One region of the Exiguobacterium sp. EF_C8 genome, then DNA from elsewhere that is predicted to be linked to it. Evidence: a T-box and tRNA genes for the amino acid it is inferred to sense, from the RefSeq annotation. Region 1 holds a T-box; the other holds one or more tRNA genes.

Evidence for each region. The T-box of region 1 lies ahead of leuS (leucine--tRNA ligase). A T-box ahead of a tRNA ligase gene usually reads a tRNA of that ligase, here a tRNA-Leu.
Region 2: it has a tRNA-Leu gene. The T-box ahead of leuS (leucine--tRNA ligase) is inferred to sense a tRNA for this amino acid. The anticodon was not compared.

Annotation. Positions count from the first base shown of each region.
Region 1 covers NZ_CM143264.1:2,421,023-2,437,772, reverse strand. Annotated here, with positions in the region: gene ACY2IG_RS12950 (MDR family MFS transporter) at 1-820, shown strand, start outside; gene ACY2IG_RS12945 (peptidoglycan bridge formation glycyltransferase FemA/FemB family protein) at 1,004-2,038, shown strand; gene ACY2IG_RS12940 (HAD family hydrolase) at 2,129-2,773, shown strand; T-box leader at 2,812-3,034, shown strand; gene leuS (leucine--tRNA ligase) at 3,081-5,486, shown strand; gene ACY2IG_RS12930 (hypothetical protein) at 5,618-6,595, shown strand; gene ACY2IG_RS12925 (BaiN/RdsA family NAD(P)/FAD-dependent oxidoreductase) at 6,653-7,924, opposite strand; gene ACY2IG_RS12920 (putative polysaccharide biosynthesis protein) at 8,116-9,780, shown strand; gene ACY2IG_RS12915 (pseudouridine synthase) at 9,767-10,486, shown strand; gene ACY2IG_RS12910 (SDR family oxidoreductase) at 10,547-11,179, opposite strand; gene ACY2IG_RS12905 (DeoR family transcriptional regulator) at 11,288-11,506, opposite strand; gene pepV (dipeptidase PepV) at 11,827-13,224, shown strand; gene ACY2IG_RS12895 (MFS transporter) at 13,285-14,433, shown strand; gene thpR (RNA 2',3'-cyclic phosphodiesterase) at 14,441-14,959, shown strand; gene ACY2IG_RS12885 (hypothetical protein) at 14,982-15,836, shown strand; gene pulA (type I pullulanase) at 15,871-16,750, shown strand, end outside.
Region 2 covers NZ_CM143264.1:1,806,179-1,822,928, reverse strand. Annotated here, with positions in the region: gene adh (aldehyde dehydrogenase) at 1-142, shown strand, start outside; gene ACY2IG_RS09825 (DUF779 domain-containing protein) at 165-527, shown strand; gene ACY2IG_RS09820 (S66 family peptidase) at 715-1,725, shown strand; gene ACY2IG_RS09815 (hypothetical protein) at 1,741-2,082, shown strand; gene ACY2IG_RS09810 (alpha/beta hydrolase) at 2,104-3,036, shown strand; tRNA gene ACY2IG_RS09805 (tRNA-Leu) at 3,079-3,162, shown strand; gene ACY2IG_RS09800 (transporter substrate-binding domain-containing protein) at 3,365-4,132, shown strand; gene ACY2IG_RS09795 (amino acid ABC transporter permease) at 4,164-4,808, shown strand; gene ACY2IG_RS09790 (amino acid ABC transporter ATP-binding protein) at 4,805-5,533, shown strand; gene ACY2IG_RS09785 (2-oxoglutarate dehydrogenase E1 component) at 5,847-8,687, shown strand; gene odhB (2-oxoglutarate dehydrogenase complex dihydrolipoyllysine-residue succinyltransferase) at 8,723-9,979, shown strand; gene ACY2IG_RS09775 (glycerophosphodiester phosphodiesterase) at 10,136-11,041, shown strand; gene ACY2IG_RS09770 (Rrf2 family transcriptional regulator) at 11,262-11,705, shown strand; gene mnhG (monovalent cation/H(+) antiporter subunit G) at 11,760-12,134, opposite strand; gene ACY2IG_RS09760 (Na(+)/H(+) antiporter subunit F1) at 12,118-12,354, opposite strand; gene ACY2IG_RS09755 (Na+/H+ antiporter subunit E) at 12,402-12,878, opposite strand; gene ACY2IG_RS09750 (Na+/H+ antiporter subunit D) at 12,882-14,369, opposite strand; gene ACY2IG_RS09745 (Na(+)/H(+) antiporter subunit C) at 14,362-14,703, opposite strand; gene ACY2IG_RS09740 (Na(+)/H(+) antiporter subunit B) at 14,705-15,145, opposite strand; gene ACY2IG_RS09735 (Na+/H+ antiporter subunit A) at 15,142-16,750, opposite strand, start outside.

The sequences.
Region 1 (16,750 bases):
GACGGGCGTCATCTGGCCGGAAGGCGGACGCCGCGCCTTTAATGCGATCTATGTCGCGCAAAACGTCGGTGTAGCCCTCGGGACAGCTGTTAGTGGTCAAATTGCTGCTTTTTCGATTCAGTACATCTTCATCGCCAATCTCGTTCTCTATATCGTCTTTGCCATCATTTTGTTTGTCGGTTTGTCCTGGATTCAGGCGCCAGCGCGGATGCATGCGGCACATGACGAGATCGAAACGACACGCACACCACTTTCGCGCGGATCCGCACGGACGATGTTGCTCGTTTCGATCGGTTATGCCTTACTTTGGTTCGTTTATGTGCAATGGCAAGGGACCTTTGCTGTCCATACGAAATCGCTCGGTGTCACGATTTCCGAGTACTCGATTCTTTGGACAATCAATGGAGCGCTTATCGTGTTCGCACAACCTTTATTAACACCAATTCTTCGTTGGTTTGGAGATGATTTGAAACGCCAACTGATGACCGGGACAGGCATCTTCCTTCTCTCTTATCTGATTGTTCCGTTTGCAGGCGGCTTCAAGATGTTCCTCGTGGCGATGATCATTCTGACAATCGGTGAGATGTTCATCTGGCCAGCGGTTCCTGCAATGGCGGCGCGACTTGCGCCAATCGGAAAAGAAGGAGAATTCCAAGGATACGTTAATATCGCTGCTTCAGCAGGGCGGATGATCAGTCCGACAGTTGGAGGTTTGATCTACGATTTATCAGGTATGTCAGCAGTTTTCTTGACCTTAATTGGATTGATCCTGTTAGCAGGAGTTGTTTTCCTTCGTGCTATTCCTAAAACCACATCATGAGCTTTATCTTGTGAGACAGCGGACAATAGATCAGCTGTCTTTTGTTACATCATTCGTTCGAAAATTATAAAACAAACATTTAATAATATGGAATATTTCGGCAAAGAAACGGGTACTTTCTAATCAAGAACTTGAAAAGAAAGGTCATATGAACGTTGCTTCTTTTTGACTGGAGGTGCACGGATGGAAAGGTGTCAATTCATCACAGATGCCGCAACTTGGACGACACACGTACAGAAACAGCCTCTTGATATCTTCTATAGTCACCAATACGTCACGCTCAACGCTAGACCGTCTGAGCAAGCGGTATTATTTCTTTATGAAGGTCATGCAGGAACACTGTTTTATCCTTTTTTGAAGCGTCGTATTTTTGATACGCCTTATTCAGATCTCATTACCCCGTACGGCTATGGCGGACCGGAAATCATCGGTCGACTGACTGCGTCCGAGATCCAGCAGGCTCGTTTATCCTTTGAGAGGTGGGCGGAGCAAGAATCGATCGTCTCGGAAATGATCCGCTTTAATCCATTAACAGGTAATGAACGGTTTATGCAGGACTGGACAAAAGTTTCCTTCATCCGTCATACGACGAGTATTGATTTGCGTCCTTCACTTGAAGATATCATGCAGACATTTCATAAGAAGACGAGAAGCATGATTCGTAAATCGCTTGCTTCACCCTTAACCGTCAGAACAGGAACACGGGACGATCTACCTGTTTTTTTAGCGTTGTATCATGAAACGATGGACCGGAAGAATGCCTCGGCTCATTATTATTTTACCGCGACGTATTTTGAGCAATTGATGGAGACGAACCCACTTTGTGAGCCCTTATTACTGATGGCGGAAATCGACGGAAAAGCGGTTGGGGGATACTTCGTATTGCTTGGAAAAGAATACGCCCACGGTCATTTGATCGGCTGTAAGCGGGATGAAGCGAAGATGTTCCCGAATCAGCGACTTGAGTACGAAGCAATTCTTCAGGCAAAAGCACGGGGACTCGTCGAACAACATCTTGGGGGCGGGTATCAAGAACGGGATAGTCTTTTTGAGAGTAAATGCCGTTACACTGGATATCGACTATTTGAGTATCATCAAGGAAAATCCATCCTGCAGCCATCACTATATGATTTGCTCTGCGTACGATACGGATCAAATGCTGATTCCGATTATTTTCCGGCGTATCGACAAGCTGGTATTCAGGTGGCAACTAGTTAAATAGATAATGAGAGTATGAAAACGACTACATCGTGTAGTCGTTTTTTTGATATGCTGAAGTCAGGATCGATCAATAAAGGGGGAGTTATCGTGAAAAAACGCGGTCTGATTTTTGATATGGACGGGGTTATCTTAGATAGTGAGATTCGCTACTTTGAAGTGCATCAACAGATGTTCAAAAGGTTATCGATTCCGCTTGATCCGGTTCAGTATGCGACGTTCATGGGAAAAACAGGAGATGAAATGTGGGAAGAACTCGTCGCCCAGCATCAGCTGAAAGAAACAGCTAGTGCGTTGCTTGAGGAAGAACATCGCTTGTTTCAAATTCATGCAAAGCCGGAGGAGTGTGGATTAAAAAAAGGCGTCACACAAGTCATCGAACAAGCGGCGACTCTTGGTTACGATATCGGCATTGCTTCTTCGAGTTCACTTCAGAAAATCGAACGTGTCATCCGTCATTATGGGCTTCCGATCACGCACTACGTCAGTGGAGAAGAAGTCATCCGTTCGAAACCGGATCCCGCGATTTTTCGACTTGCGGCAGAGCGGATTGGACACGCACCCGAGAACTGTCTTGTCATTGAAGACGCTGCGAACGGGATGATTGGTGCGAAAGCAGCAGGCATGGAAGTGATTGCGCTTCTTGATGACCGGATGCCAACGCAACGCTTAGAGCAAGCGGATCATGTCGCGCAATCACACGCAGAAATCGAGGAAATTTTACGGAAGCGTTGACGCTTGAGGAAGAAACAGATTACACTAGAAAAAGATAGTCAAATGCATGGAACTGAAGTAGTAGGGGAAAGGTGCCGTCAAGAGAGCTGGTGGAAGGTGCGAACCAGTCGGTAACAACCGTGAACTCGTCAGGGAGCACGATTCGTGAAGTCGTAGTAGCGAATCCGGTCTTTCACACCGTTATCCGTGAATCAAGCGGTCTGTCATAGACAGACAACGTGGGTGGTACCGCGGAAGCCAAACCGGTCTTTCGTCCCTTTTCTTAGGGGCGGAAGACCGGTTTTTTTAGATTAGAGGAGGAAAAGACATGCCGTACAATCATCGCGAAATTGAACCGAAATGGCAGGCGCGTTGGGATCAAGACAACGCCTTCGTCACGACAGAAGATCCAGAAAAAGAAGGGTTCTATGCCCTTGATATGTTCCCGTATCCGTCAGGTGCTGGACTCCATGTTGGTCATCCGGAAGGTTACACAGCAACGGATATCCTCGCACGGATGAAGCGGATGCAAGGATACAATGTCCTTCACCCAATGGGATGGGATGCGTTCGGATTACCAGCAGAACAATACGCGCTCGATACAGGAAACGATCCACGCGAATTCACAGCGAAAAACATCGAGACGTTCAAGCGTCAGCTTAAAGAACTTGGATTCTCGTATGACTGGGATCGTGAAATCAACACAACGGATCCAAAATACTACAAATGGACGCAGTGGATCTTTACGAAGTTGTATGAAAAAGGACTTGCCTTCGTAGACGAAGTCGCAGTCAACTGGTGCCCGGCACTTGGAACTGTCCTTGCGAATGAAGAGGTCATCGACGGATTATCCGAACGCGGAAATCATCCGGTTGTGCGTGTTCCGATGCGTCAATGGGTCTTGAAAATCACGGAATATGCGGATCGCCTTCTTGAAGATCTGGATGATCTCGATTGGCCGGATTCTGTCAAAGAGATGCAACGCAACTGGATCGGGAAATCTGAGGGTGCTGAGATTGATTTCACGATTGATGGACATAAAAAACAAGTCACGGTCTTTACGACACGTCCGGACACGATCTTCGGTGCGACGTATCTAGTACTTGCACCGGAGCATCCATTCGTAGCTGACATCACGACAGCGGATCACAAGGAAGCCGTCGATGCGTACATTTCGCAAGTCCAAACGAAGTCAGATCTCGAGCGAACGGATTTAGCGAAGGAAAAAACGGGTGTCTTCACGGGTGCTTTTGCGGTCAATCCGATCTCAGGCGATCGTCTTCCAATCTGGATCGCTGATTACGTCCTTGCTTCTTACGGAACAGGTGCGATCATGGCTGTTCCAGGACACGATGAGCGCGACCACGAATTCGCGAAACAATTCGACTTACCGATCGTTGAAGTCGTCGCGGGTGGAAATGTCGACGAAGCAGCCTACACAGGAGAGGGCGAACACGTCAACTCGCATATGCTTGATGGACTTGGGAAACAAGAAGCAATCGAGACGATGATCGCTGAACTCGAAACGAACCAAGTCGGTCGTAAAAAAATCACGTATCGACTCCGAGACTGGTTGTTCAGTCGTCAACGGTATTGGGGCGAGCCGATTCCAGTCGTTCATATGGAAGATGGTTCAATGAAAACACTCAATCAAGAGGAATTACCGCTTGAACTTCCAATCATTCCAGAAATCAAACCGTCTGGTACGGGCGAATCACCACTTGCGCTTGCTGAAGACTGGTTGGATTACACAGATCCTGAAACAGGAATGAAAGGCCGTCGCGAGACGAATACGATGCCACAATGGGGCGGAAGCTGCTGGTACTACCTTCGTTTCATCGATCCACACAATGAAGAAGCGATTGCGGATCCAGAAAAATTAAAATACTGGCTTCCAGTCGATATTTATATCGGTGGGGCAGAGCATGCTGTTCTTCATTTGTTGTATGCACGGTTCTGGCATAAAGTCTTGTATGATGCAGGCGTCGTACCAACAAAAGAACCATTCCAGAAGTTATACAACCAAGGAATGATCCTTGGAGAGAACAACGAGAAAATGTCAAAATCTCGCGGTAACGTCATCAACCCAGATGAAATCGTCAAGTCGCATGGTGCTGATACGTTACGTTTATACGAAATGTTCATGGGACCACTCGATGCATCGGTTGCCTGGTCTGAGAACGGTCTTGACGGAGCGCGTCGTTTCCTCGATCGCGTTTGGCGCTTGTTCGAACGGACAGCAGACATTCAAGACGTCACGGAAGTCGATGCTGACTTCGAACGGACATACCACCAGACCGTCAAGAAGGTCACGGAAGACTTCGCGAACATTCAGTTCAACACCGGGATTTCGCAACTCATGGTCTTCGTCAACGAAGCGAATAAACAGCCGGTTCTCCCGCGTCACTTCCTTCGTGGATTCATTCAATTGTTAACACCAGTCGCACCGCACCTTGGTGAAGAACTGTGGGAACAACTTGGCTTTGAAGAGACATTGACGTATGCGGCATGGCCAACATTCGATGAATCAAAACTTGTCAGCGATACGATGGAATTCGTCATTCAAGTGAACGGTAAAGTTCGCTCGAAAATCGAAATCAACATCGATGCGACAAAAGAAGAAATCGAAGCACTTGCCTTTGCTGATGAAAAGACACAAGAATGGATTGGCGACAAGACGGTTCGGAAAGTCATCGTCGTACCGAAAAAATTGATCAATATCGTGGCGAACTAAGCCATAACCCCTTTCATTCACTTGATGCGAATGGAAGGGGTTTCTTCATTTCCGTCGCAAGTCCGCTTTTTTTTTGAACGTCCTTCTGCTACACTGAATCAGAAACCGAGAAAGAAAGGCGATTATCATCAATGAAACGATCTTATATAGTCTATACAACGATTTTTGCTGTCGTTTCGGGGTTGATTCTTTGTATACTGCTCGTCTTCTCGAAGCCAGAGACGTTGTCACGTATTCAGGAAACGTTCGCGAAAATCGAGACGCAATCGAAGCATCAGGCAGCTGTCAAACAGGTGCCACCGAAAACGCCTTCAGCCATTCCGAATCCAGAAGAACCGTTAATTAAAAATGTTCAACAGATGTTATATGATGATTCCATAGGTTCGTACCTCGTCGTAACAGAGGACTACCGTTTCTTTGAAATCAGTGGAACTGGAGAACGTATCAATGCGACGTTTCAGTTGGAAGAAGGGAAACTCTTATTGTCTGGTCTTGACGGGATGACACTCGTTGATGGAGAGACAGTCGCTTTATTGACGTCGAATCAAATTCTAGTCACGATTAAACGAAAAGATGGCGTCTGGAGTGAAGAAAAACGCGAAAAAGTACAAGGGACGACGATTCGAGACAGTTTCCATGGTCTTGGATATGATGCGAAGAAAAAAGAATTCTATACAATCAATCAAATTCGCTCGATTGGTCGTGTTGAATTGACTTACTTTGCAATGAAAGAGGACAAAATCAAGATTGATCCAGATGCTTCGGAAAAGAAGAAGCGTGCCTTAAAGAAAAAGCAAAAACCACCGTACTTGTCGATCATCAAACGAGAGAAAATCGAAGCGGCGAGCGGAATGCGAAGTGATGCGAAAAAAGCATTTGAATCCAGATTCCGTCCGATTGGTCTTGCAGAACGGCAAGGTCGGATCTATACGTTAGACTCAGAAGCACTTTATCTTTATTCGATTGATCAGAAAGAGAAAACGATTACGGGGGAGACAGCGAGTCCGAAAGTGTATGGATCAAAAGGAATCTTTGTACAAGATAATGAATTGTTCGCCTTAGTCGTCACGGATAAATTCTCAAGTCGATCGTTCACACCGATTGACTGATGTAGAAAAAAGACCCGATTTCTCTGATTAACAGAGACAAATCGGGTCTTTTTTGTATTAAGAGACAGTGTCACGTGCCATCTCTGCAGCGTGACTACCGGCACAATGACCCGTCACGAACGCAGCTGTGATATTGTATCCACCTGTATAGCCATGGATATCAAGAATTTCGCCAGCGAAGAATAATCGCTCCGCCTTTTTCGACATCATCGTTTTGGGATCAATCTCTTTAATCGAGACACCGCCACCAGTGACGAAGGCCTTATCGAAATCGAGCGTTCCTGTTGCTTTGAGTGGGAATCGTTTCAATTGTTGCAGGAAGTCCGTCCAGTCCTGTTTCTTTACTTGTGTACAAACTTCATCGCCAAAGCCGATTCGAGCGAACAGGAGTTCAAGCAATCGTTCTGGTACAAAACCACGAAGGGCATTCCGAACCGATTTCTTCGGATTTGCCGCAAGTGCTGCCTGGAAGCGTTCTGTTAATGCACCAAGCGACTCATCCGGGAAGAGATCGATCGATAGATGAACGATCGTCTCTTTCGATCGTTTGCGCTCTTTGATCGTATATTGGCTACACCGTAAAGCGATCGGACCACTTAAACCGAAGTGTGTGAACAGTAGATCACCCGTATGTGTCTTGATTGCTTTGTCCTTTTTACCGTGAACCGTTAAGGCAACGTCACGCAACGACAGTCCTTGTAATGTTTTTTTATGAATGAACGTATCACCTAACAAAATCGGGACTTCCGTTGGGAAAAGTTCCGTGATCGTATGACCAGCTTTTTCAGCCCACGGATAGCCGTCACCCGTCGAACCCGTGTGCGGAACAGATTGTCCGCCGACCGCTACGATACAACTTTTTGCTTCAAGACGCATGCCGTTTTCTAAGATGACAGCTGCAAAAGAACCATCTGGATGGAAGTCGAGCGTAGCGACTTGCGCGTCTGTTTGAATCTCGGCGCCATGTGCACGGATTTGATCGATCAATACACGAACGACGTCTGCCGCCTTATCCGAGACCGGGAACATCCGACCGTTATCCTCTTCTTTGAGTGCGACACCAAATCCTTCGAACAAATCGATGATCGATTCATTATTAAATTGAGAAAAGGCGCTATAAAGGAAACGTCCGTTTCCTGGAATCGACTGGACGAGCTCATCGAGTGGCTTTCGGTTCGTGACGTTACACCGTCCGCCGCCAGAGATTGCGAGCTTTCGTCCTAATTTATTTCCTTTATCGAGCAGGAGCGTCCGGGCTCCGGCTTGTAAAGAGGCGAGCGTCGCCATCAAACCGCTTGGTCCGCCTCCGATTACGATTACATCGTACATAAGGTCACCTCATTCATAGAATTCTGCTTGTTTCACTTTAGCAGAAGTTGCGACTGTAAACAAACCGTCTCTTTCAATTCAAGATAGACAGCGGTATAATGATTTGCAATTGTGTACGAGAGAACTTGTATAATGAGACAGTCACGATTAGAGTGTCGATTTAAAAATTAGAAAGCGTGAGGGATGTTACCATGTCCACAGTCAGTAATAAGCAGTCTACTTCTTCCGGCAATGCAGGATTCGTTCGTGGAACGATGCTCCTGTCCGGTGCGTCACTGATTTCCCGCGCACTGGGTTTGATTTATCTCTTTCCGTTTCAGTTCATGGTCGGTGCGACAGGTATCATGTTTTATACGTATGCCTATAACTATTACACGATCATGATTGGTGTCGCGACAGCGGGGATTCCTGTTGCCGTCTCAAAATTCGTCGCCAAATACAATGCGTTAGGAGAATATGATACGAGTGAACGATTGTATCGATCTGGTCTAAAGATCATGTCCTTGACCGGGGTTGTTTCTTTTCTTGCCTTATTCTTCCTTGCACCGTATTTAGCGCACCGGGCCATTCCGGGCGGTGACGTCGATTCAGCCTCATACGTCGATGCCGTCACGATGACGATTCGAGGGGTTAGTTTTGCGTTACTCTTGATTCCACCGATGAGTATGACGCGTGGATATTTCCAAGGATATCAATCGATGGGTCCAACTGCGATTTCGCAAATCCTAGAACAAATCGTTCGGATCATCTTCTTGCTTGCAGGAGTCAGCATCGCCATCTATTTATTTGATTCTGGGGTTGCATGGGCAGCGACGATTGCAACATTTAGCGCCTTTATTGGCGCAATTGGAAGTATAGCCGTGCTGATTTATTACTTCCGCAAGCGTGCCAGTGGTTTACAGGAACTACGCGCTACACAAACCGTCCGTTCGCCGGATCGCCCGTTAACGGATTTGTATAAAGAGTTGTTAGCATATGCGATTCCAATCGTCATGGTTGGAGTTTCGACGCCGCTTTATCAAGTCATCGATCAGAACACGATGAATGCCGCGTTACAAAGTATCGGTTATACACTCGAAGCTGCTGGAAATGCGACGGCCTATCTGATTGCGGATAGTCATAAGATCGTCTTGATTCCGGTCTCTGTCGCAACGGGCTTATCTTTGTCTGCGACGCCACTATTGACAGCCTCATTTACGCAGGGGGATATGCGAAAGGTACGGGCTCAAATTTCACAGATCTATCAACTCGTATTCTTTATTACGATTCCAGCTGTCGTCGGTATGATTCTCCTCAGTGAAGAAACGTTCCACGTCCTGTTCCCGAAAGATCAGGCAGCATGGGTCTATCTGTTGAGTTATGCACCAAGTGCCTTGTTCCTTGCCCTTTATTCAGTCACGGCAGCGGTCCTTCAAGGGATTAACCGTCAGTACTTTACGATCATCGCAACACTTGCTGGATTACTTGCGAAGTATCTCTTGAATGCACCGTTGATTCATTTGACGGGTGATGGAACAGGTGCTGGATATGCGACGATCATCGGCTATCTCGTTGCGACCGGTTTGATGTTCTTCCGGATCACACAAACGGTGAAGTTCCCATTCAGTACGGTCTTACGCCGGACGTCGTTGATCTTGATCATCAGCGCCTTGATGGGAGCGGGTGTCGCGCTCGTCAAGTGGGGAATGGTATCCATCTTGCCAGAGACGACATGGGCGTCTCTATTGATTCTGATCGTAGGTGCAGCAGTCGGAATCGTGATTTTTGCAGGACTCTCGATTTGGAGTGGCTTAGCAGAAGTCGTATTAGGACGTAAAATTTCATTGAAACGAGGACGAGGTCATGCGTCTAGATAAATTGTTATCCAACATGGGAGCAGGCTCCCGAAAAGAAGTGAAGCTGCTGCTGAAGGCAGGGGCGATTCAAGTCGATGGAGAGATCGTGCGTGATCCGAAACAACATGTCGATGTCGAGACGCAACAGGTTCTGATGTATGGGGAACCGGTTACGTATCAAAAATACATCTACTTGATGATGAATAAACCACCGGGTGTCATTAGTGCAACAGAAGATAAACGAGATGAGACCGTCATTGATCTGTTGTTTGAAGACGTGACGTATTTCAAACCGTTCCCGGTCGGACGACTCGATAAAGATACAGAGGGTCTATTGCTGTTGACGAATGATGGGTCGTTTAATCACGCTTTAATGTCTCCAAAGAAACACGTCGAAAAAACGTATTACGCAGAAGTGACAGGTGTCTTGACGCAAGAAGACATCGAAGCGGTTGCGGCAGGCGTCACGTTAGAAGACGGCTACCGAGCAAAGCCGGGAAAACTTGTCATCTTATCGACGACAGAAACGGACTCGACGCTTGAATTGACGATCACGGAAGGGAAGTTCCATCAAGTCAAACGGATGATGCTTGCGCTCGGGAAAGAGGTCACGTTCTTGAAACGGCGCTCGATTGGCCGCTTGGAACTCGATCCGGCACTTGCGCTCGGAGATTATCGTGAACTGACGCCAGCGGAACTGTCTTTGTTTGAGTGGCAACCTGAATAAGCAAAACGAAAAGGCGGTGGAATGAGCGTACATTCCATCGCCTTTTGTTATGGGTTTCGATTATTGATTACGCAATGCTTCTGCGATTGGATAAGGACCACTGAGTACTTCGAATACACGAGATTGTGTCGGATGATCGATCAAGTGAACGAATAATGCTGCGATATCATCACGCGACACCTTACGATCTTCGTATGAATCGAAATGCTCTTTCGTTTCGACAGTGCCTGCCGGGTCGTCATAGCTGAGTGGACCAGGACGTACGATCGTATAATTGAGTCCGCTTTCCTGGAGGTGTGCGTCTGCTGTTGCTTTAGATTCGAGATATACTCTCAATTCACCTTTTGGTTCTTCGGTACCTACTGAACTGAGCATCAGGAAACGATCGATACCGTTGGCTTTTGCTGCATCGATGACTTTAATTGCGCCTTCTTGATCGACGGCGCGCGTCAATTCGTCTGATGCGCCACCAGCACCCGCTGCAAAGATGACGACGTCCGCATTACTGATGACACCACTGACATCCTTCGTCAAATCCCCAAGTCTGACTTCAGATGCACCGAGTGCAATCAAATCGTTGATTTGATTTTCTTCTCGTACGACCGCGATTGCTTGATGATCACCTTGTTTAGCGATCAATTCGACCATCTTGCGTCCGGTCGTTCCGTTTGCTCCAATGATTAAAATATTCATTCTTCTCAACTCCTTCTCCCAATAGCTATACCCCACGTTTTAAAAAAGATAACAAAAAAAGACGCGAAGAATCGCGTCATCGAAAGATATACATAGTGAAACAGTGGATCAACCCGCTTGCTTTTGTTTCTTGCTCGACGTCCATGTACCGCGTCGAGGGCTCACAATGAGATTGTTGTATTCGAGCACGTTCAAATCCCGCTGAACGGTCCTTGAAGTGATGCCAAACTCTTCAACCAACTCTGCTGTCGTAGTAGCTCCGTTCTCTTGGATGTAGAGATAAATCGATTTAATCCGGGTCAACATACGGTCTGTAGAATCTTTCATTGGTATAACCACTCCCCCAATGGATAGAATAGTGTTCTAAAGCTTCGGGTGACAAAAGACAATGCAATATCCAGTTGTTTCGCCTTTAGTATAACGTTTTGATGTTAAATTGCAAGTGATTTAACCGAACGTTTGCATAAAAAACATATTCAAACAGATTGTAAAGTCGATAATTGGAGTTTTAATGTCTTTGAATGTTCGTTATTTCAACAAATAAAAAAGAAAACAGAATTTGGATGTTCGTATCTGAACGAATATTCGCTATACTAGAAAGGTGTATAAGGAAACGAATTCAACCCAGAATGAAGGAGCGAAATCAGATGGTGAATTGGAAAGAAGAAGTACTCGCGCGTCGCAAGGACTTATTAGAGGATTTAAAAGAACTACTGCGGATTCCGAGTATACTTGATGAATCAACAATCGAAGAAGGCGCGCCGTTTGGCCAAGAAGTCAAACGAGCCCTTGATTGGATGCTCGCGACAGGGGAACGAGACGGATTCAAGACAAAAAATGTTGATGGATACGCCGGACATTTGGAATATGGTCAAGGGGAAGAGTTACTCGGTATTCTTTGTCACTTAGACGTCGTACCAGCTGGTGGCGATCACTGGACATACGGTCCGTTTAACCCAACGCTTGTCGATGGGAAGCTGTATGCGCGCGGTGCAATCGATGATAAAGGACCGACGATGGCAGCTTATTATGCCTTGAAGATCGTCAAAGAACTCGGATTACCGCTCTCAAAACGTATTCGTTTGATTGCTGGAGGAGATGAAGAGAGTGAATGGCGTTGTGTGAATCATTACTTCAAACATGAAGAGATGCCGACTCTCGGTTTTGCACCAGATGCCGACTTCCCGATCATCAATGCGGAAAAAGGACTGTATGATGGGTTATTGATGCAAGGGAAACCAGCGCAAGCATCTGATACAGGCTACCATCTCGTTCGTTTTGAAGGCGGCGAACGTCCGAACATGGTTCCGGGTCATGCCCAAGCACTTCTTCGTGTCGTCGAATTGGGGACGCTTGAAACGGATTTCCATACGTATCTTGAAGAACAAGGCTTGTCTGGGACGGTCAAGCAAGAAACGGAAGGTCTCGTTCTTGATGTGAACGGTGTCGCAGCCCATGCCATGGAGCCGGATAACGGTAAAAATGCTGCCTTACATTTAGCACGTTTCCTCAATACGCTTCACTTGGATTATAACGGTCGTCGTTATATTCAGCTTGTCACGCACATGTTCCGTGATTCTCGCGGTGTAGCGATTGGTGTCGCTGCTTCAGACGAGACAGGTGACTTAACGATCAACGGTGGTGTATTCCGGTATGCAGAAGAGCAAGGAACAGCGTCGATCAACATCCGTTATCCTTATTCAGCAGACTTCACGGAACGCTTGCAAATCCTCAAGGAAGCGGCAGCGGGATATGGCTTCGAGTTACAGACTCGAACACATATGACACCACACCATGTCGATCCGGATCATGAATTGATTCAGACACTGAGTGCCGTGTATGAACGTCATACGAACCAACCAGCTGATCTGATTGCTATCGGTGGTGGTACATATGCACGTTCGTTGACGGCAGGGGTCGCATTTGGACCAGTCTTCCCAGGTGGTCCTGAAGTTGCCCACCAAGTCGATGAATATGTTGATTTTGAAGAACTCTTGCTTGCTGTCGCGATTTATGCAGAAGCAATTTATGAACTCGCAAAATAATGACTGATGATCCCCCGCATCGTGAAGATGGGGGGATTGCTTCTTGAAAGGAAGTTCCGTGTGAAAAATCGTCAAACCTATCATTTCCAAGCGTTATATTTCTTTATTTTCTTTGGACAAGGTGCACTCATTCCGTATCTTGCGCTTTATTTCTCAAGCGATGCGTTCGGTCTGTCCGCTTCAGAGATTGGTACAATCGTTGCGATCGGACCGATTCTCTCTATTTTCTTACAGCCCGTTTGGGGCATCGCGGCAGATCGACTCGGAAAGCCGAAACGTCTCTTACTCGTTGCCATGCTCGCCGCTGGAGTATTTACATTAAGTTACTTACTGACGTCCGCTTATCTACTTTTACTGTTGATTTCATGTGTCTGGGCATTATTCCAGTGCGCGCATATTCCACTCGTTGATACATTAGCGATCGAATATACACGAAAACGTAAGGTAGATTATGGCGCCTTGCGTCTTTTTGGATCAGCTGGTTTTGCTTTAGCCGTCTTCATCCTTGGACAAATCACTGAGGAGGGCGGACTTGGTCTGATTTTTTATGCGACCGGTGCAGCGTGGGTTCTTGGTTTTCTTGTGTTGATCGGTATTGAAGAAACGGGGAACGTACACATTTCACATCAACAACAGGTACCGTTGAAACAACTCTTTTCGAATCGACGCTTCTTGTTATTCTTAGCGGGAGGGAGTTTGATCTTCGGACCGATCTTCGCCAATAACTATTACTTTGGCAGCTACGTCACGATTCGTGGAGAGACAACCGCGCTCGTCGGGACCTTGTTCTTCGTCGCCGTTCTGTGCGAAATCCCGTTCATGCGCATCGCTTCGCGTCTATTGTTACGATTCGGATCGATTCCAGTTCTTGTCTTCATTTCCTTGCTGTCAGCTGCTCGTACGGCGATGATCGCATTAGAGCTTCCGATCGTCATGCTTTGGGTATTGTCTGCGATGCAAGGAATGATCGTCGGATTGTTGATCCCTGTTGCATTAGACTATGTTCGGTCACTCGTTCCAGAGACGATGGTCGCAACAGCTGTCAGTACATATATGGCAACGACGACAGGGCTAGCGACAGCGCTGTTTAACTTGATGAGTGGGTTTGTGCTAGACCAAAGTACAATCTATACCGTCTTTTGGGTATATACAATTAGCAGTATTCTTGGTGCCGTCTTGTACAGTGTCAGTGGTCGAATGAAGGAGTGAAGATACGATGAGACAGGAACGACACTTTTTCGTTGCCTTACCGATTCCTTCTGAAGATTTAGCAAATATCGCTAATCGTTTATCTCTATCTGATTACTTTCGAAATGTCTATACGTTAGAAGAGTACCATTTGACGCTTCGTTTTTTTGGTCCATTGGATGAAAAAGAACAACAATCGTGGAAACAGCAACTGCAGGAGATTGCGCGCACGATCGAACCTTTCGTACTTCGATTGGATCGTCTAATTACCTTTGGACAAAACGAGCGACCACGTGTCGTCGGATTCGGAACAGAAGCAGAGGAATTGTTTCGATTAGTGCGTCTGATTGATCCAAGTGCGACTAAACCATTCGTTCCGCATGTCACGATCGCGAAGAAGTGGCGCACGGAGGCGGAAGAATGGACGATGAATCCGATACAACCGGTGGAATGGACTGTTCGTGAACTTATTCTGTTTGAAGTACGACCAGGCGTTTCGCCGCGATATGAACCGGTTTACCGGATTCATCTAGGTAAAGAGGAATGAGGTGATCCCCATCGCAATCTTGATGAAACTATATGACTTAGATAGTCGATTTGAAAAAAATCCGCTTGAGATGACAAAACGGTTCGGTGAACATCAGGCACTTGATTACGCTCATGTCTATCGTAGATGGGAGGCTGGAGAATTATTTCCCGGGGAAACGCTCATCCGTCCGAAGAAGTGGTGGCAAGTGATGAAAAAAAGCGAAGTCATTCAACTTCCGGGTAAACAATTATCTCGAAGAGCGTTTGATAAATGGTACAAAAAACGTCTCGAGTTACAAAAATTATTAAACGTCACTGGTGGAGCGGGCGAAGAGGACATTTGGCGGATTCCGTTAAAACGTCATTTAGATTTTTATCAGATGTTACACCTCTTGAATGAACAGTATGCAATGTTTTATCGAGCCGTCATTCAATATCAAGTCGGGGAAGTCGAATTGAGTCCGTTCGTCGTCGGTCCATCCGCGATTTATATCATGGAATGGCTTGACGGTGACGAAAGTATCTATCATATCCGGCGAGATAAGTTGTGGCGGGAACAACCGTTCAAGGCATCCGCAAAACAAATTTTGAATCCGAACATCGGTTTAAAGCGGACGGAAGATATTCTACGAGTCATACTTGGGCGAGATTATGTCTTGCCGATCGAACGAGTCATTTTAGCACCTTCAGGTTATTTTGATCAGATTCCAAAAGAGACGACGACGACTTACGTCAATAAAGTCGAGTTTCCAAACTGGCTGCAACGAATGAATGCAAGTGCGCCGCATACAAAAGCGTTTCAGATGCGGGTGTGTGAAAAAATCCTAAAAGAGACCGTATCGATCCCGTTTCAAATGGCAATTCTAAGTGAAGGGCAGTCACGAATTCAAGAGTAGGGGAGGAAGCGACGGCATTGTCGTTGCGAAAGACATGACGAACCAAGAGGTGGTAATACCGGTGATCCGGGCAGAGTTCTCATCGTTTCGAAGCATCCGAGTCGAGATCGAAGGCAATCCGTCAATCCACTGGTCGCTTGAATGTGATGGGAAACCGCTTGAAATTCAACAGACCGAAATGCATCGAGAGGAACAGTTCGTGATTTATGAGTTAACGGTTCTTGAACCAGTCGAGTTAGAATGCCGCTATGAGGTGTTCGGAGCAGGCAGGTCAATCCGTGTCGTTCCTGATCGATTAGTTCGGACGGAAGCGTTCGAGCGAAAGTACCGTTACGAAGAGAAGCTCGGTGTCTGGGAAGAAGACGATACGTATCATTTTGCTGTCTGGTCGCCTGTCGCAGAGCAAATCGTGTGTATCGTATACGATCAAGATGAACAGGTACTCGGAAGACACAAGATGGAGCGACAAGAGCAAGGTACCTATCACCTTCGACTTGGGCAAGAATCAGCAGAACGATGGTACCGCTATGAAGTGACGACGTACGTTGGCACACATGAAGTCGTCGATCCATACGCTCATGCGATATCGGAGAACGGTCGTTACGGTGTCATCGCCGACGTTGAACAGACGATTTCCGAGTGGTTTCCCAAGCGAGTCGCGCGTCCTCTGTTCGTCAAACCGTCGGACGCTGTCATCTATGAAGCAAATATTCGCGATTTTACGATTGATCGTTCCGCTGGTTCAAGTCATCCGGGACAATATGCAGGGGTGGCGGAACGTGGAACAGTTTCTTCTCGTGGACATGCGACAGGTCTTGATTATCTTCTTGATCTCGGGATTACGCATCTGCAGCTGTTACCGGTCCACTTCTTCGAAACGACCGATGAACGAACAAGGTCGCCATATAACTGGG
Region 2 (16,750 bases), 610 kb from region 1:
CCAATATCCAGCTCACGCGGCGTTTGGTGGTTACAAAATGTCAGGGATCGGACGCGAGAACCATAAGATGATGCTCAACCATTACCAACGGACGAAAAACCTACTCGTTAGCTATAACCCGAATAAACTCGGTTTCTTCTAAGTCGGAAAGGACGTGGATGCAAATGGTGGAACGTGTTCAGGCGACAGCAGCTTGTCTTGAGTTGATCGACCAGTTGAGAGAAAAACACGGTCCGTTGATGTTTCATCAATCTGGTGGTTGTTGCGATGGCAGTTCCCCGATGTGTTTTGCGCAGGGCGATTTATTCCTGGGAGATCAGGATAAAAAACTAGGAGAGATCGGTGGTTGCCCGTTTTATATTCATGAAGATCAATATGAGTACTGGAAACATACCCAACTCATCATTGATGTCGTGGATGGTCGAGGCGGAATGTTCTCTCTTGAGGGTGTCGAAGGGAAACGTTTTTTGACACGCTCCCGTGCGTTCACGCAAGAGGAATACGCTGAACTATCAGCATCAAGTTAATGAAGGATATAAACGCGATTTTGTCTAGGCGACTTGTTCATTCAGGTCGCTTGTACAGAATCGTGTTTTTGTTCGTATTACAGCGTTCTAACAGGATAAAAGTTGGTAATGCGGCATAAGAACGGTATAATGAACTCATATTTTGACGAGAAGATTTTTTCACACTATGACATTATAGGGGGTCACCATGAAATATCCATTTTTAGGTTGGACAGGTCACACGATCGGAGTGACGGCGCCCTCCTCCGGATTACGTGAACAGCAACAGGAATGGGTCGAACGAGCACTTGAACAGGTACAAGCACGGCAAATGAACGTCCGTTTAGGTGAAACGATTTGGTCGCATCAACTTGCTGAGAGTGCACCGGTCAAACAACGCGCCGAAGAATTCAATCACATGATGACGGATGAGACGATTGATGCTGTTATCCCGCCATTTGGTGGGGAACGCGCCATTGATCTTTTACCCGAGTTGACACCAACTGCTTACCAAACAAAATGGTTGCTTGGCTATTCCGATATCAGTACGTTATTGCTCAGTTTGACGCTTCAGACGGGAATTGCGACAGCACATGGTCCGAACTTCGTTGAGCTTCGGAGTAAAGAATGGGACGAGACGACAAGTGCCTGGCGACGGGTTCTCGCGACGCCATCTGGAGAAACCGTCACACAGTGGGCTTCCGATCGTTATCAAACCGCGTGGACAGACGAAGAACGTCCAGCAGGTTCGTTATTTCAGCTGACGGAAGCGACAGAATGGAAAGCACTTGATGAGCGAACAGAAGTGACCGGACGGTTACTTGGGGGTTGTCTGGAGACGATTCGCCATCTGATTGGGACACCGTACGGAGATGTGAAGCGCTTCCAACATGAAGAGATCAACGGAGAACCGATTCTCTGGTACTTCGAGGTGTCTGAAGCGAGTTCTGCCGAGGTGCATCGGACGCTTCGACAAATGGCGTATGCTGGGTGGTTCGACCATGCGGCTGGCTTTTTATTTGGCCGTACGTCTGCAAGGATTACAGAAGATCTGACATGGCTAGACGTGTATCACTATCTAGCCGATGAAACGGGCTTACCAGTCTTATATGATCTTGACATCGGTCATCAGCCACCACAGTTAACGTTAATCAATGGAGCGACGGGTACGGTTCGTATTCAAGGAAAAGATTCACGAATCGATCTTACGTTCAACTAAAAAGGAGAGCACGCAATGGCACGTCGTAAGTTTCAAGCATTAGGCGTTTACAAACGCGTCCATATTAACCCGGAAACACGTCGAATGACGTTACCGGAACCGTTTTACGATGCACTTCGTCTAGAAGATGAATTGCTGATTGCACAAGTCGGAGATGTTCTAGTCATGCGTCGTCCGGGGGAAGTTGTCGAGACAGAAACGGATTTATTGAGTGAACTCGTAGAAGATGGATTCACGGGTACAGAGCTTGTCCAAGAGTTTGCCTACCGGCGTCAGCAACAGGAACAACGATTACGTCAACAAGTCTTGCAGGATGAAGAGGATGACCATGCTGCTCAACTGAAGATCGAGCTATAACGGAAAGAAGGAGTGGGGCAGATGCGTCGCAGAACAAAAATTGGAATCGGAGTCATCGGATCCGGATTAGTAGCAGCGAGTTATTATTTTTATGAGATGGCAATCGCCACGAATCCGAAGCCGTTCTTATCGAATAATCGGGATTTGAGTGATGAAATGGTCCGGTTAATGCAACCTGGACAGACATGGATCAAGGAGCAGCCGCTCGAGCGGATCGAGATTGAAGCAAAAGATGGTTTAACGTTACGCGGACATTTCCTCCCGTCTCCTGTTCCGTCAGACCGGATTGTCATTCTCGTGCATGGATACGGAGGCGTCGGAACGGATTTAGCCGGATTCGCCTATCTGTACCATCAGGCCGGTTTCCATGTCATGATGCCCGATAATCGAGGACACGGAATGAGTGACGGTCATTATATCGGATTCGGATGGCATGATCGTGAAGATTGTCTCAGTTGGTCGAACTATCTGATTGAACGGATTGGACAGGATGCGAAACTGTTCTTACATGGTGTGTCGATGGGAGGGGCGACCGTATTGATGACGAGTGGCGAACAACTTCCACCACAAATCAAAGGAATCATTTCTGATTGTGCCTATACGTCCGTCAATGCTGTTCTTGCGTATCAGATGAAGCGGATGTATCGACTACCACACTTCCCGTTTTTAGGGATGACCAGCGTATTGACGAAGCTAAAGGCAGGTTATACGTTCCGTGAAGCATCAGCGCTGAAACAGGTCAAAAAGGCACAGGTTCCGATTCTCTTCATCCATGGTGGTGCGGATACGTTCGTACCGACAGATATGGTGTATGAGCTGTACGAAGCCTGTCCAACGGAAAAGGAACTGGTCGTCATTCCGAATGCCGCACACGCTATGGCATATTTCGAGGATCCGGCATTGTATGATGACGTCGTTGAGAAGTTCGTCCGGAACATCTTGCGAAATGATTGACAACTCAGTTCGTTACCCGCTATATTAATATCATAAATCAACGTCGTCGTGGCGGAACTGGTAGACGCGCTAGACTCAGAATCTAGTGGTGGCAACACCGTGGAGGTTCAAGTCCTCTCGGCGGCATAAATGATTGAAGGAGGCAATCCCATCAAGGGGTTGCCTCCTTTTTTGATAATGAATAGAAAACGGTTGCATCGAATAAAAATTCAGAAATGTTTATCTTTTTAGAACTTTTCTGGTAAAATACGTTTTAAAGAGGGTACTCTTCAGGGAAAGTACTAGGTGGAGTCGACAATCTTTAACACATAGGAGAGGGGAAACAAACATGAAAAAAGGAAGTATTTTGCTAGCGCTCTTGATGAGCTGTATTCTCGTACTTGGTGCATGTAGTATCGGTTCGAAGGATGAAGGGTCTTCAGAAGGAAAGACGTATAAAGTTGGTATCGACGTCACGTATCCACCATTTGAGTACAAAGACGGGGACACGTACAAAGGAATCGACATCGATCTTATGAAAGCAATCGCTAAGGATCAAAACTTCAAGATTAAATTTGAAGCAATGGATTTCAGCGGTATCATTCCAGCACTTCAAGCAAACCAATTGGACGTTGCCATTGCCGGTATGAGTATTACACCAGAACGGAAAAAAGTCGTCACATTCTCAGACCCATATTTCAAAGCTGGTCTTATTTTAGTCGTCAAAAAAGATGAGAATGGTATTAAATCCGTTAACGATCTTAAAGGGAAAAAAGTAGCCGTCAAAAAGGGAACGACGGGTGCAAAATATGCAACGGACAACGCGGATAAACTTGGCTTCACTGTTACACAGTTCAATGACAGTCCAGCGATGTTCCAAGAAGTAAAGAACGGTAACGCAGCTGCCTTGATTGAAGATTATCCGGTCATCTCATATGCAAACAAACAACAAAACCTTGGATTGAAACTTGTCGGTGATCGTCTCAACGGTGATAACTACGGGATCGCTGTCTTAAAAGGTGAGAATAAGGATCTGCTGAAGAAAATCAACAAAGGACTTGCGAATCTGAAAGAAAACGGTGAATACGATAAAATCGTTGACACGTATCTGAAATAAGTCGCAAGGCGATAAGGGAGTGGGATAGCCAATGGAAGTGGTCAAAACCGCATTTCCATTTTTCTTGGAAGGGCTTCAAGTCACATTGTATATTTTCATCATTGCGGTCATCGTCGGCTTTCTGATTGGCTTAGTCGTCGCATTGATGCGGTTGTCACCGTTAAAGATTTTGAACGCAATCGCGATCATCTATATCGATGTCATTCGTGGTACACCGTTCATCGTTCAGCTTTTCTTCATCTACTTTGGACTCAACTCGCTTGAGTGGTTATCGATGGACCGGATGTATGCAGGGATACTGACGGTCGCGATCAATGCTGGTGCTTATTTCGCGGAAATTATTCGAGCAGGTATCCAGTCGATTGATAAGGGACAAACAGAAGCCGCACGTTCACTCGGGATGACAGGACGTCAAACGATGGTTCAAATCATTTTACCGCAAGCATTCCGACGGATGTTACCAACGATTACGAATCAATCGATCATCAGTTTAAAAGATACATCGTTGTTATCGATCATCGGCATCGCTGATTTGACGCAACAAGGTCAAGTTCAGCAATCGACGACGTTTGAGCCATTCATCGTTTGGTCTGTCGTCGGATTGATGTACTTCGTCATCATTTATCTCTTGTCATTAGTGGCGAAGTTCTTGGAACGGAGGTTTACATTACGATGAGTATCATTGAAGTGAAGAATCTAAAGAAATCATTCGGCTCGAACGAAGTCTTAAAAGACATTAACGTCTCGATAGCCGAAAAAGAAGTTGTGTGTGTCATTGGTCCGTCGGGATCTGGGAAAAGTACGTTTTTACGCTGTTTGAATCGACTGGAAGAGATTACGGGTGGAACGGTCATCATCGATGATTTCGACATCACAAATCCGAAGGTCGATATCAACAAAGTTCGGGAAGAGGTTGGAATGGTCTTTCAGCATTTTAATCTCTTCCCGCATAAGACCGTGCTTGAGAACGTCACGCTCGCACCGATTAAAGTACGTAAATCGGATAAGGACCAGGCGAAAAAGCGAGCTTTGGAACTACTCGATAAAGTTGGGTTACGGGAAAAAGCGAATAATTATCCAGGTGAATTATCCGGGGGTCAAAAGCAACGGGTCGCAATTGCCCGAGCGCTCGCGATGAATCCGAAAATCATGTTGTTTGACGAGCCAACGTCAGCGCTTGACCCGGAAATGGTCGGGGACGTGCTTGCCGTCATGAAACAACTTGCTCTCGAAGGGATGACGATGGTCGTCGTGACCCATGAGATGGGATTTGCTCGTGAAGTCGGAGACCGCGTGTTGTTTATGGATGGTGGGTATGTCGTCGAAGAGAATGTGCCACAAGCGCTCTTTGATTCTCCACAGCATGAACGGACGCAATCGTTCCTCAGTAAAGTTTTATGATTAAACCGGCGTATCTAAATGCAGATACGCCGGTTTTTTGCTTATTCATAAATTACTGGCTAAGCGCTCATAAGAAAAACTTATACATTTAAGCGAGAGAATTTGGGAATTCGAAATGCACACGCAGGAAAAGAGTAGTAATATAGTAACGAAGGCACTTTCATGGAAGAATGGCACGTTCGTTCCTTCTCATGACGTTTTAGCGCATCATTCATGCAATTTCTTTTGAAAGCGCTAACAGGTAGAGGGCTGGAAACACATTTAGCCGATGCTAAATGTGAGGGGAGAAATATAGAAACGGGGGGAACCGTACATGGCAGGCCACGAGCAAGATCAACAAGCATTTTATGGACCGAACCTTGGCTACATCATTGAATTGTACGAGCGTTTTTTAGAAGACAAAACATCCGTCGATGAGGAGACACGTACTTATTTCGAAGAGCATGGTGCACCTGTGACGGAACCAGTAGTACCGATGCAAGTCGAGACGGGAGATTTCGAAAAATATCTTGCGGCGAATCGTTTAGCGGAACAAATTCGTGCAAAAGGACATCTTGCGGCGGATATCTATCCGCTGAAGGACCATCCGCGAGAAACAGGATTATTCGAACTAAATCAGTTTGGACTGACAGAGGCAGATCTTCGGAAAATGCCGGTTTCACTCGTCTGTCCTGAGCCGCCAGCGGGTGTTCAAGATTCATTTGAAGGCATCGAGCACTTGAAAGCGCAATACACGGGAGCAGCGGCTGTTGAGTTCCAGCATGTTGATGACTTAGAGGAAAAGAAATGGCTCCGTCAAAAAATCGAACAAGGTGCTTTGACGGCGACGCTTGATGCTGAGCAAAAGAAACAATTGTTCAAACGCTTGGCTGAAACGGACCTTTTCGAAAAATATCTGCACAAAACATATGTCGGTCAAAAACGATTCTCGATCGAAGGGCTCGATGCGATGGTGCCATTGCTCGATACGATCGTCGGACACCTCATTTCGAACGGCTCGGAGACGATCAATATCGGAATGGCGCACCGTGGACGATTAAATGTTTTAGCTCATGTACTCGGTAAACCATATGAAATGATCTTTGCTGAGTTCCAGCATGCACCAAATCATGATCTCGTACCGTCTGAAGGATCAATCGGTATCACATACGGTTGGACGGGCGACGTGAAGTATCACCTCGGACTAAACCGGAAACTCGAGCAAAAGACACGTGACATCCGGATGACGCTCGCGAACAATCCGTCGCACTTAGAGTTCGTCGACCCAGTCGTCGAGGGCTTCACGCGTGCGGCACAAGATGACCGGACCCAAAAAGGCGCACCACGTCAAGAGCAGGCAGCCGCTGCTGCGATCCTGATTCACGGGGATGCAGCGTTCCCAGGTCAAGGAATCGTTGCTGAAACCTTGAATTTAGCAAACCTCAAAGGATATAACACAGGCGGAACGATTCACATCATCGCGAACAATACGATCGGCTTCACGACGGAACCGACAGATTCGCGTTCGACGCGTTACTCGAGTGACCTGGCTAAAGGGTATGAGATTCCAGTCTTCCACGTCAACGCCGATGAACCTGAAAGCTGTCTCGCTGTTGCGCTACTCGCGAGCGAGTACCGTGCAACATTCAAGAAAGACGTCATGATCGATTTAATCGGATATCGTCGTTTTGGACACAACGAAATGGATGAACCGATGAATACAAACCCGGTCTTATACGATTTGATCCATAAGCATGATCCGATTCGTGTCTTGTACGGAAAGACGCTTGTCGCGAACGGGGATGCGACAGCTGAGGAAATTCAATCGATTGAGACGTCAATCAATGATCACATGAAGGCGGCTCGAGAAAAAGTCCCAAATGTAGAGAAAGAGTATGGTGGGGTCATGCCGGACGTCGTCTTTAAAGGCGTTCCGACGATCGAAACAGGAGTAGCGATCGAAACATTAACTGCATACAATGAAGAATTGTTGCAGTGGCCAGATGGCTTCCAAGTGTTCCATAAACTTGAGAAAGTCCTGAAGCGCCGGACAGATGCATTCTCGACGAAGAACGGGATTGACTGGGGACATGCCGAAACATTAGCATTCGCTTCAATTCTCTCGGATGGAACACCAATCCGATTGAGCGGGCAAGATTCTGAACGGGGAACGTTTGCACAACGGAATATCAATCTTCATGATGTGAAAACGGGAGAAGGATTCTCGCCACTTCATGCTTTATCAACGGCAACAGCTTCGTTCTCGGTCTATAACAGTCCACTCTCTGAGGCGGGTGTTCTTGGCTTTGAATACGGCTATAATGTCTTTGCACCAGAAACGCTTGTCTTATGGGAAGCGCAATACGGAGACTTCGCAAACTCAGGTCAAGTCATCTTTGACCAGTTTATTTCTGCGAGCCGAGCCAAATGGGGACAAACGTCAGGTCTCGTTATGTTGCTTCCGCACGGCTATGAAGGACAAGGACCAGAACACTCGAGTGGTCGTTTAGAGCGCTTCTTGACGTTATCCGGTGAGAAGAACTGGACAGTTGCGAACGTATCGAGTGCTGCGCAGTACTTCCATTTGTTGCGTCGACAAGCAGCAATCCTCGGAAAAGAGGAAGTTAGACCGCTCGTGGTCATGACACCAAAGAGTCTCTTGCGTCATCCGCTTGCGACATCTGACGTCTCTGAATTGACGGAGGGTAGTTTCCGTCGTGTCATTGAACAAGCGGGACTTGGAGAAGCACCAGATCATGTCAAACGTCTTGTGTTCTGTTCTGGTAAGATGGCAATTGATTTAGCGGAAGCGGTCTCGAAATCAGAGGAGAATCTCGACTGGTTACAAATCGTCCGGGTTGAGGAACTGTATCCGTTCCCAGCGAAAGCCTTACAAGAAGTCATTGCGCGCTATGAATCCGTCGAAGAGATGGTCTGGGTGCAAGAAGAACCGAAAAACATGGGGGCGTGGTCCTTTATGGAACCACGGCTTGAAACAGTCGCACCGAACGGAATTCAAAATGTTCGTTACATTGGTCGTCGTCGCCGTTCAAGTACAGCAGAAGGTGACCCGGCAGGTCATAAAGTAGAGCAAGCACGTATCATCAATGATGCGCTCACAGCAACGGCTTCTACACCAACAGCACCATCACACGTATCGAATCACACATCATAACGTAAGATAGAAACGAGTCATAGGGGGAGAATACGATGGAAATCAAAGTACCAGAACTTGCCGAATCAATTACTGAAGGAACGGTGGCATCTTGGTTAAAACAACCAGGTGATCACGTGGAAAAAGGGGAAGCCATCGTTGAGCTCGAGACAGATAAGGTCAACATCGAAGTACCGTCAGATGAAGCGGGTACGTTAACGGAAGTAATGGCTGCTGAGGGAGATACAGTCCGCGTCGGGGAAACGATTGCTGTCATCTCTGCTGGTGGCGAAGCTTCAAAACCGGCTGCAACAGAAACAGCACAAGAAACTCCAAAAGAGACACCAAAAGCAGAAGAAAAAGCGGAACAACCAGTGGCTGCAGTAGCGACGGAAAGTACATCCGTTGCAGATCGTCCGATTGCTTCACCTGCTGCCCGTAAATTGGCTCGTGAAAAAGGAATTGATTTAGCACAAGTGGCGACGCAAGATCCACTTGGTCGGATCCGTGTCCAAGATGTCGCGACGTTTGAAGTAGCGCCACGTGAACAAGCAAAACCTGCTCCTACGAAGCCTGCTGCGCCGACACCAGCTCAAGCGGCTGCTCCTGGGAAACCAGAAGAGCGAATCAAGATGTCACGTCGCCGGAAGACGATTGCGAATCGCCTTGTTGAAGTTCAACAAACGGCAGCGATGTTGACGACATTCAATGAAATCGATATGTCTGCTGTCATGGCGCTCCGTAAACGCCGTCAAGAAAAGTTCGTTAAAGAAAACGAAGTTAAACTCGGCTTCATGTCATTCTTTACGAAAGCAGCAGTCGCAGCACTCAAAAAGATGCCATACTTGAATGCTGAGATTCAAGGCGATGAAATCGTCCTGAAGAAATTCTATGATATCGGCATTGCCGTCTCAGCACCAGACGGTCTCGTTGTTCCAGTCGTTCGTGATGCGGACAAAAAGAACTTCGCTGAAATTGAAAAGGACATCATTCAATTAGCGGTCAAAGCGCGTGATAATAAACTTGGTCTATCTGACTTAACGGGTGGTACGTTCACAATCACGAATGGTGGTACGTTCGGTTCACTCATGTCGACGCCGATCTTAAACGGTCCACAAGTCGCGATTCTCGGCATGCACGCAATCAACCTGCGCCCTATTGCCATTGATGCAGAACGCATGGAAAATCGTCCGATGATGTATGTTGCTCTCTCTTACGATCACCGGATCGTGGATGGAAAAGAAGCTGTTACGTTCTTGAAACACATTAAAGATCTTCTTGAAGATCCAGAGTCATTGATTTTCGAAGCGTAATCATTAAAAGACCCGTTTTAGATGCGGGTCTTTTTTCTATGGAATGATATCGTTTTGTCATCAAATCAAGAAATGACGTTAACAGCTTCTCTATATCATCTTCATACAAATAATTTAAGATAAGTGTTGTAAGAATATTTCAAGGGGGAATAGATGATGCTGAAACAAATCGGATTGACGATGGTAGCGGGAGCCGTATTAAGTACAGGACTTCCGACAGAAGATGTCGGTGCACAATCAAAAGGCAAATCGTTACTCGATTCAAATCGAATCATTAACGTTGCTCATCGTGGAGCTTCAGGTTATGCGCCGGAGCATACGATGCCAGCTTACGAAATGGGACATAAGAAATTTAAAGCAGATTACATCGAAATTGATTTACAGATGACAAAAGACGGTCATTTGATTGCGATGCATGACGAAACCGTCGATCGGACGACGAACGGAACGGGTGCTGTCAAAGAGAAGACATTAGCTCAAATCAAGAAACTTGATGCGGGTAGTTGGTTTAATAAAGCAAATCCAACACTCGCTAAAAAATCATATGTAGGATTAAAAGTTCCTACACTCCAAGAAGTCGTGAATAAGTACGGGAAACATGCGAATTACTACATTGAGACGAAGTCCCCTGAAGTATATCCAGGAATGGAAAAGAAATTACTCGATTTATTGAAACGGAACGGATTGTCTAGTGATCGTGTGAAATCAGGACAAGTCTTGATTCAGTCGTTTAGTGCAGAAAGTCTTCAAAAAGTCAGATCCATCGATTCAAAAGTCCCGTTGATTCAATTGATGGAAGCAAAGGAGGTGTCTTCCTTAACCGACACGAAATTAAAGGAAATCCGTAAGTACGCAGTTGGAGTCGGTCCTTCATATAAAGCATTGACACGTGAAAATGTTAAAGCAATTCGTCAACAGGGCTTGCTGTTGCATCCGTATACAGTAAATGAAAAAGTCGAAATGGTTCGCTTGCTTGACTATGGTATTACAGGTGTCTTCACGAACTACGCGGATCGCTTTAATGCAGTCATTAAAGAATCGTCCAAAAAAATTTCAAAATAATTCAAAGAGTGATTCCTCGTTTCGAATGCGAAATAAGGAATTGCTCTTTTTTGATAAAAACTCGTATTTCAAATCCAATATTTCCTTCCATACGTAATCTGTGTAGAGCATGATGACAAATTCGAATTATGAGATGAATAGTGAGACAAAACTATGTAGTCGTTAGAGTGTTTCATGTTACGATAACAGTGCAGTTTTGGGAAGGAATGGAGTGAGGATTGTGAGAATTACACAGTATACGGATTATGGTTTACGCGTGTTGATGTATCTCGGTGTGCACCGGGATGTTATCACACCAATGCCGCAGATTGCCCAGCATTATGGCATCTCATCCAACCATTTAATGAAAGTGACACAACAGTTAGCGAAACTTGGATATGTCGAATCAACGAGAGGTCGCTCAGGGGGACTCCGTTTGATTCGTGATCCAAAGGACATTAACATCGGAAAAGTCGTTCGTGAAATGGAACCGATGGATATCGTTGAATGTTTCGGAAGCAACGGTCATTGTGTCATCGAACCGGGGTGTCGATTAAAAGGTGTGCTTGGGCGAGCATTGCGAGCCTTTATCCGAGAACTGGAACAGCATACACTAGAAGAGTTGCTTGATAATCGTGATGAGTTGGCGCTCTTATTTGCTGCTTCACCCTTACAGCGTTCCTAATCAAAAACCCTCGTTTCCGTAAGCGGAAGCGAGGGTTTTGTCATGTCGATATACTCACATGTCATCTTGGCGTTTCTTCGGTTCCACATGTTCTTTATTCTTAGACAGGTCGTCACGGACAGACGATTTCCATAATGGCACGTCGCTATAGTAAGCAGCACGCGCAATTAAATGTCCACCAATCGGTGCCGTGATGAGTACGAATAGGATACCAAGCACGACACGAGAGGAGAAAAATCCATCTTCAGTGACGAAATAAATAATGACGCCGATCAAAATCGACATGACGCCTAATGTCGCACTTTTAGATGCGGCATGCGCACGCGTATAGACATCGGGTAAGCGGATCAAACCGAGCGCGGTAACGAGACTAAATCCCATACCGAGCAAGGCAAAGACCGCGACGATCCATTCATTGATTGCGATCACGTTCGATGATCTCTCCTTTCTCGATATATTTTGAAAAGGCAACCGTACCGATGAAGGCGAGTATACCAATCAAAAGAATGACTTCGAGGTAGTCGCTCGTCCGTAAGATGATTGAGACAAGACCAACGATTGAAATCAAGCTGATACCAATCGAATCTAAGGCGATGACACGATCCGCAACACTTGGACCTTTAATGACACGGTAAAATAGACCAAGCATCGAGAGGAAGACACCCCCGAGTGCGATATAGATTAAAATATCGAACATCACCGACTCACCTCCAGAATGGCTTTCTCAAAACTATCGCGAATCGATGCGACGGCTTCGTCGACTTCTGGCATATGGAGCGCATGAATATAGAGTGTCTTATTATCGTCTGAGATATCGACGACAAGTGTTCCAGGTGTCAAGGTAATCAGCATCGATAACAATGTGACTTGCCACGGTTGATCGAGTTCCGTGTCATAGGCAAAGATACCAGGCTGAATATCTAACTTCGGCTTTAAGATGATTTTTAGGACATCGATGTTCGCTACGACAAGTTCATAGAGAAAGCGGAAAAACAACAAGACGAGTGCGACGACAGGTCCGAGATAAAAACGACCCTTAAAGCCGCGACGGAAAGCGAACATCGCAATCAGACCTAATGCATAGCCGATGACGAAACCGGAGGCCGAGAAATTATTCGCAAGAAACATCCACAAGAAAGCAAGAAATAAGTTGAGCAAGACTTGAAATGCCATGAATTAACGACCTCCTTTGAGTACGGCATCGATATAGAGCGTTGGATTCGTCAGAGGTTCAACGGCTTGTTGAATCAGTGGACGCATCGCCTCAGCGCCTAAGCCATAGAGGACGCTAAGCGCAACTAAGGCAATCGCAGGTGCAAGCAGTCGAGAAACGAGCGCTTGCTTCTCACCTGAGTACGGTTTGGGTGTCCCCCAAAAAGCACGCATGAACAGTTGGACGACCGAATACAAGACGAGCAGACTGGATAGTAGAACGATGATCGGTCCGACCAATTCACTAGCTTCAATGCCGCCACGAACAATCAAGAACTTCCCGATGAACCCACTAAGCGGTGGAATGCCGGCAAGCGATAACGCTGCGATGAAGAATGTCCAACCGAGTACAGGATAGGATTTGATCATACCACCCATATCCTTCAGTTTACTCGAACCTGCAATCCCGACCATGATACCGACGAGTAAGAACAACGCGGCTTTGATCACCATATCGTGAAGCAGGTAGAAAATCGCTCCTTCTAGTGCTTGTGGTGTCATAAGGGAAACCCCATATAAGATGACCCCAACTGCGACGATGATGTTGTAAATGATGATCTGTTTCGCATCCCGTGTCGCTAACGCACCAATCACACCGATGATGATTGTACTAAGGGCAAGGACACTTAAGATTTGATGAATTGTTCCGATCTCGTTTGAGAAGAACAAGCTATACGTCCGTAAAATTCCATATACCCCGACCTTCGTCAACAAGGCACCGAACAAGGCAAGAACAGGTGTCGGTGGTACTTGATAAGAACCAGGTAACCAGAAGTAGAGTGGGAAAATCGCGCCTTTTAATCCGAAAACGATCAGGAACAACAAGGCGATGACGTTTAGAATCGCTGGTTGTCCAATCTCTGTGATCTTCTGACTGATGTCCGCCATGCTGAGTGAACCGATGATCCCGTATAAGAAAGCGACCGTCATGACGAATAACGCGGACGAGATGACGTTAATCAAAAGATACTTGAGCGATTCTCGTAATTGGGCCGGTTTTCCACCGAGAACGATTAAGACATAAGACGAAATCAGGAAGACTTCGAAAAAGACGAACATGTTAAAAATATCACCTGTCGTGAACGCACCGTTGACCCCAACGAGCAGGAACTGTATGGCAATGAAATAGTAGTACCGTTGATAGGCGTCGCTCAAGTAGGCGATGGCATACCAGATGATACAAAGGACGAGGATGCTCGTCGCCGTGACGAGTAGGGCAGACAGCATATCAGAGACAAGTGTAATCCCGAAAGGTGCTGGCCAGCTACCGAGTGTGACGGTTAAAATGCCATTCGAACGGACGGTCATCACTAGATAGATGGAAGCACAGACAGTTAAAATCGTCGAAATGATGGAAACGATCCGTTGTCCTTTGAGGTATCGCGGGAAAAACATCAAGATGACACCGGTCAACAAAGGAATGATGATCGGTAATAGCGGTAAGTTAATCATTCGAATCGGTTCCTTTCATCTCTTCGATATTATCGGTCCCGAGCTCTTGATAAGCGCGATACGCAAGCACCAAGAAAAAGGCAGTGACACCAAAGCTGATGACGATGGCGGTCAAGACGAGTGCTTGCGGTAGTGGATCCGTATAGGAAGTCACGCCGTCCTTTAAGACCGGAGCCGCGCCTCGTTTTAATCCACCCATCGTCATGACGAGCAGATGGGCAGCGTGACTGAGCAGTCCTGTTCCGATGATGATACGAAGAATACTTTTTGAAAGAATGAGATAAATGGCACACATCGTCAGGATGCCTGCGGCGATCGCCATGATGATTTCCATATTATTCACTCTCCCCAATCGTTTGAATAATCGTCATCGTCACACCGACGACGACAAGATAAACGCCAAGATCGAACAACATCGCGGTGTGTAGCGATGTCTTACCGAACAACGGTAGGTTAAAATAGTCATGGGCATGTGTAAAGAACGGTACGTTAAAGATAAGCGCTCCTGAAGCCGTCAGTACGGCAATCAACATGCCAAGCGCCGTGATCCATTTATAATCAAATGGCAAAATCCGGCGCAACGTCTTGATATCATAAGCAAGTAAGATCAAGACGAGAGCAGACGCCGTCACGAGACCACCAATGAAACCGCCACCTGGTGTATAGTGCCCGGCGAAAAACAAGTAGACAGCAAACAGGAAGATGACGAACGTGATAAAGGAAGTTGCTGACTCTAAGATGACGTCATTCGTATGCTTTTTTGCCTGCTTTTTCATTTATCCATCCCTCCTGTTCGTCTGAATTTAATCATCGTGTAAATACCGATTCCGGCAAGTGCGAGAACGGCAATCTCAAACAACGTATCGAAGCCACGGAAGTCGACAAGAATGACGTTGACCATATTACCGCCAGCGGCAAGATCAGCGACATTATCGATGTAATACTTGGCGATTGAAGTAAACGATCGTTGGCTAAGAGAAGCAAGTGCAACAAGGGTCACTGTCAATCCGACGAGTGCCGAAATCAAGGCGTTGCCGAGCTTGAACGGAATTCGCTCTTCTTTCCGGCTGATTTCCGGTAAATGATAGAAAACGAGTAGGAATAGAGCGACCGATACTGTCTCGATGACGAGTTGCGTCAAGGCAAGGTCTGGAGCTCGGAACAAGACGAAGAACAGAGCAACCGTATAACCTGTCACACCGAGTAAGATGATCGATGTCAGCCGCGATCGTGCAAAAGTGATTGAGAGAGCACTTGAGACAAGAACGAGCGCGAGAATGATCTCGTACGCATGAATCGAGCTAATTGAGTCTACCGCGAAGCGGAAAGCGTCGAACCCGTATAGTGCTGTCAAAATCAAGATGACAATGAATCCGAAGATGTAGATGAGATACGACCGCATGTATCCGGTCATGACCGTATCATGGATCTTTGTCGAGGTCTGTTCACCACGGCGTAACAAAGCGTCATATTGATGATTCAAGGAGACTGCACGAGGCATCCGATTATAGAGCGACTGCCAGCGTGGGAGTGTCTTATACAAGATGAACCCGACTGTAAAGATGAGTAACGTCAGGAAAAATTCTGGTTGGAATCCATGCCACATCGTAATGTGCACATCAATCTTCCCACCCGCATCAACGACTTGAGGTAAGATCGCTTCGACTGCTGGTCGAATCAACGTATTCGACAATATATTCGGGAAAAGTCCGATGATGACGACGAGCGAGACAAGGACGAGTGGTGGGATCAACATACCAATCGGTGCCTCATGGGGTGTTTTCGGCAACTGGTCGTCTTGGCGTTTACCGAAGAAGGTTCTCCGGACGATCAAGAGACTGTAGACGAATGTAAAAATGCTTCCGACGACGGCGAGAACAGGAATGATCCATCCGTAAGACGGTAAGTGGAACAAGTCTGATCCTGATACTTGAAGAACACCCGTCAAGAACATCTCTTTACTTAAGAAACCATTGAACGGCGGAATTCCAGCCATCGAAAGGGTCCCGATCATTGCGATCGTCATCGAGATCGGCATCAATTGCGCAAGACCACCGAGCTTCCGAATGTCGCGAGTACCAGTCTCGTGATCGACGATTCCCGCCATCATGAAGAGACTGCCTTTAAACGTCGCGTGGTTGATCAGGTGGAAGATTGCAGCAACTGTTGCAATCGTGTACAGTCCATCGTCTAACGCGTCGACGTGCAGGGCGGCGGCCCCGAGTCCAAGTAAGGACATGATTAATCCAAGCTGAGAAATCGTCGAGTAGGCGAGAATCCCTTTTAAATCATGTTGTTTCACCGCATTGAGTGAACCCCAGAATAAGGTGAATATTCCGACAGATGAGACGAGGTAAAACCAAAGCGACTCACCTGCGAAA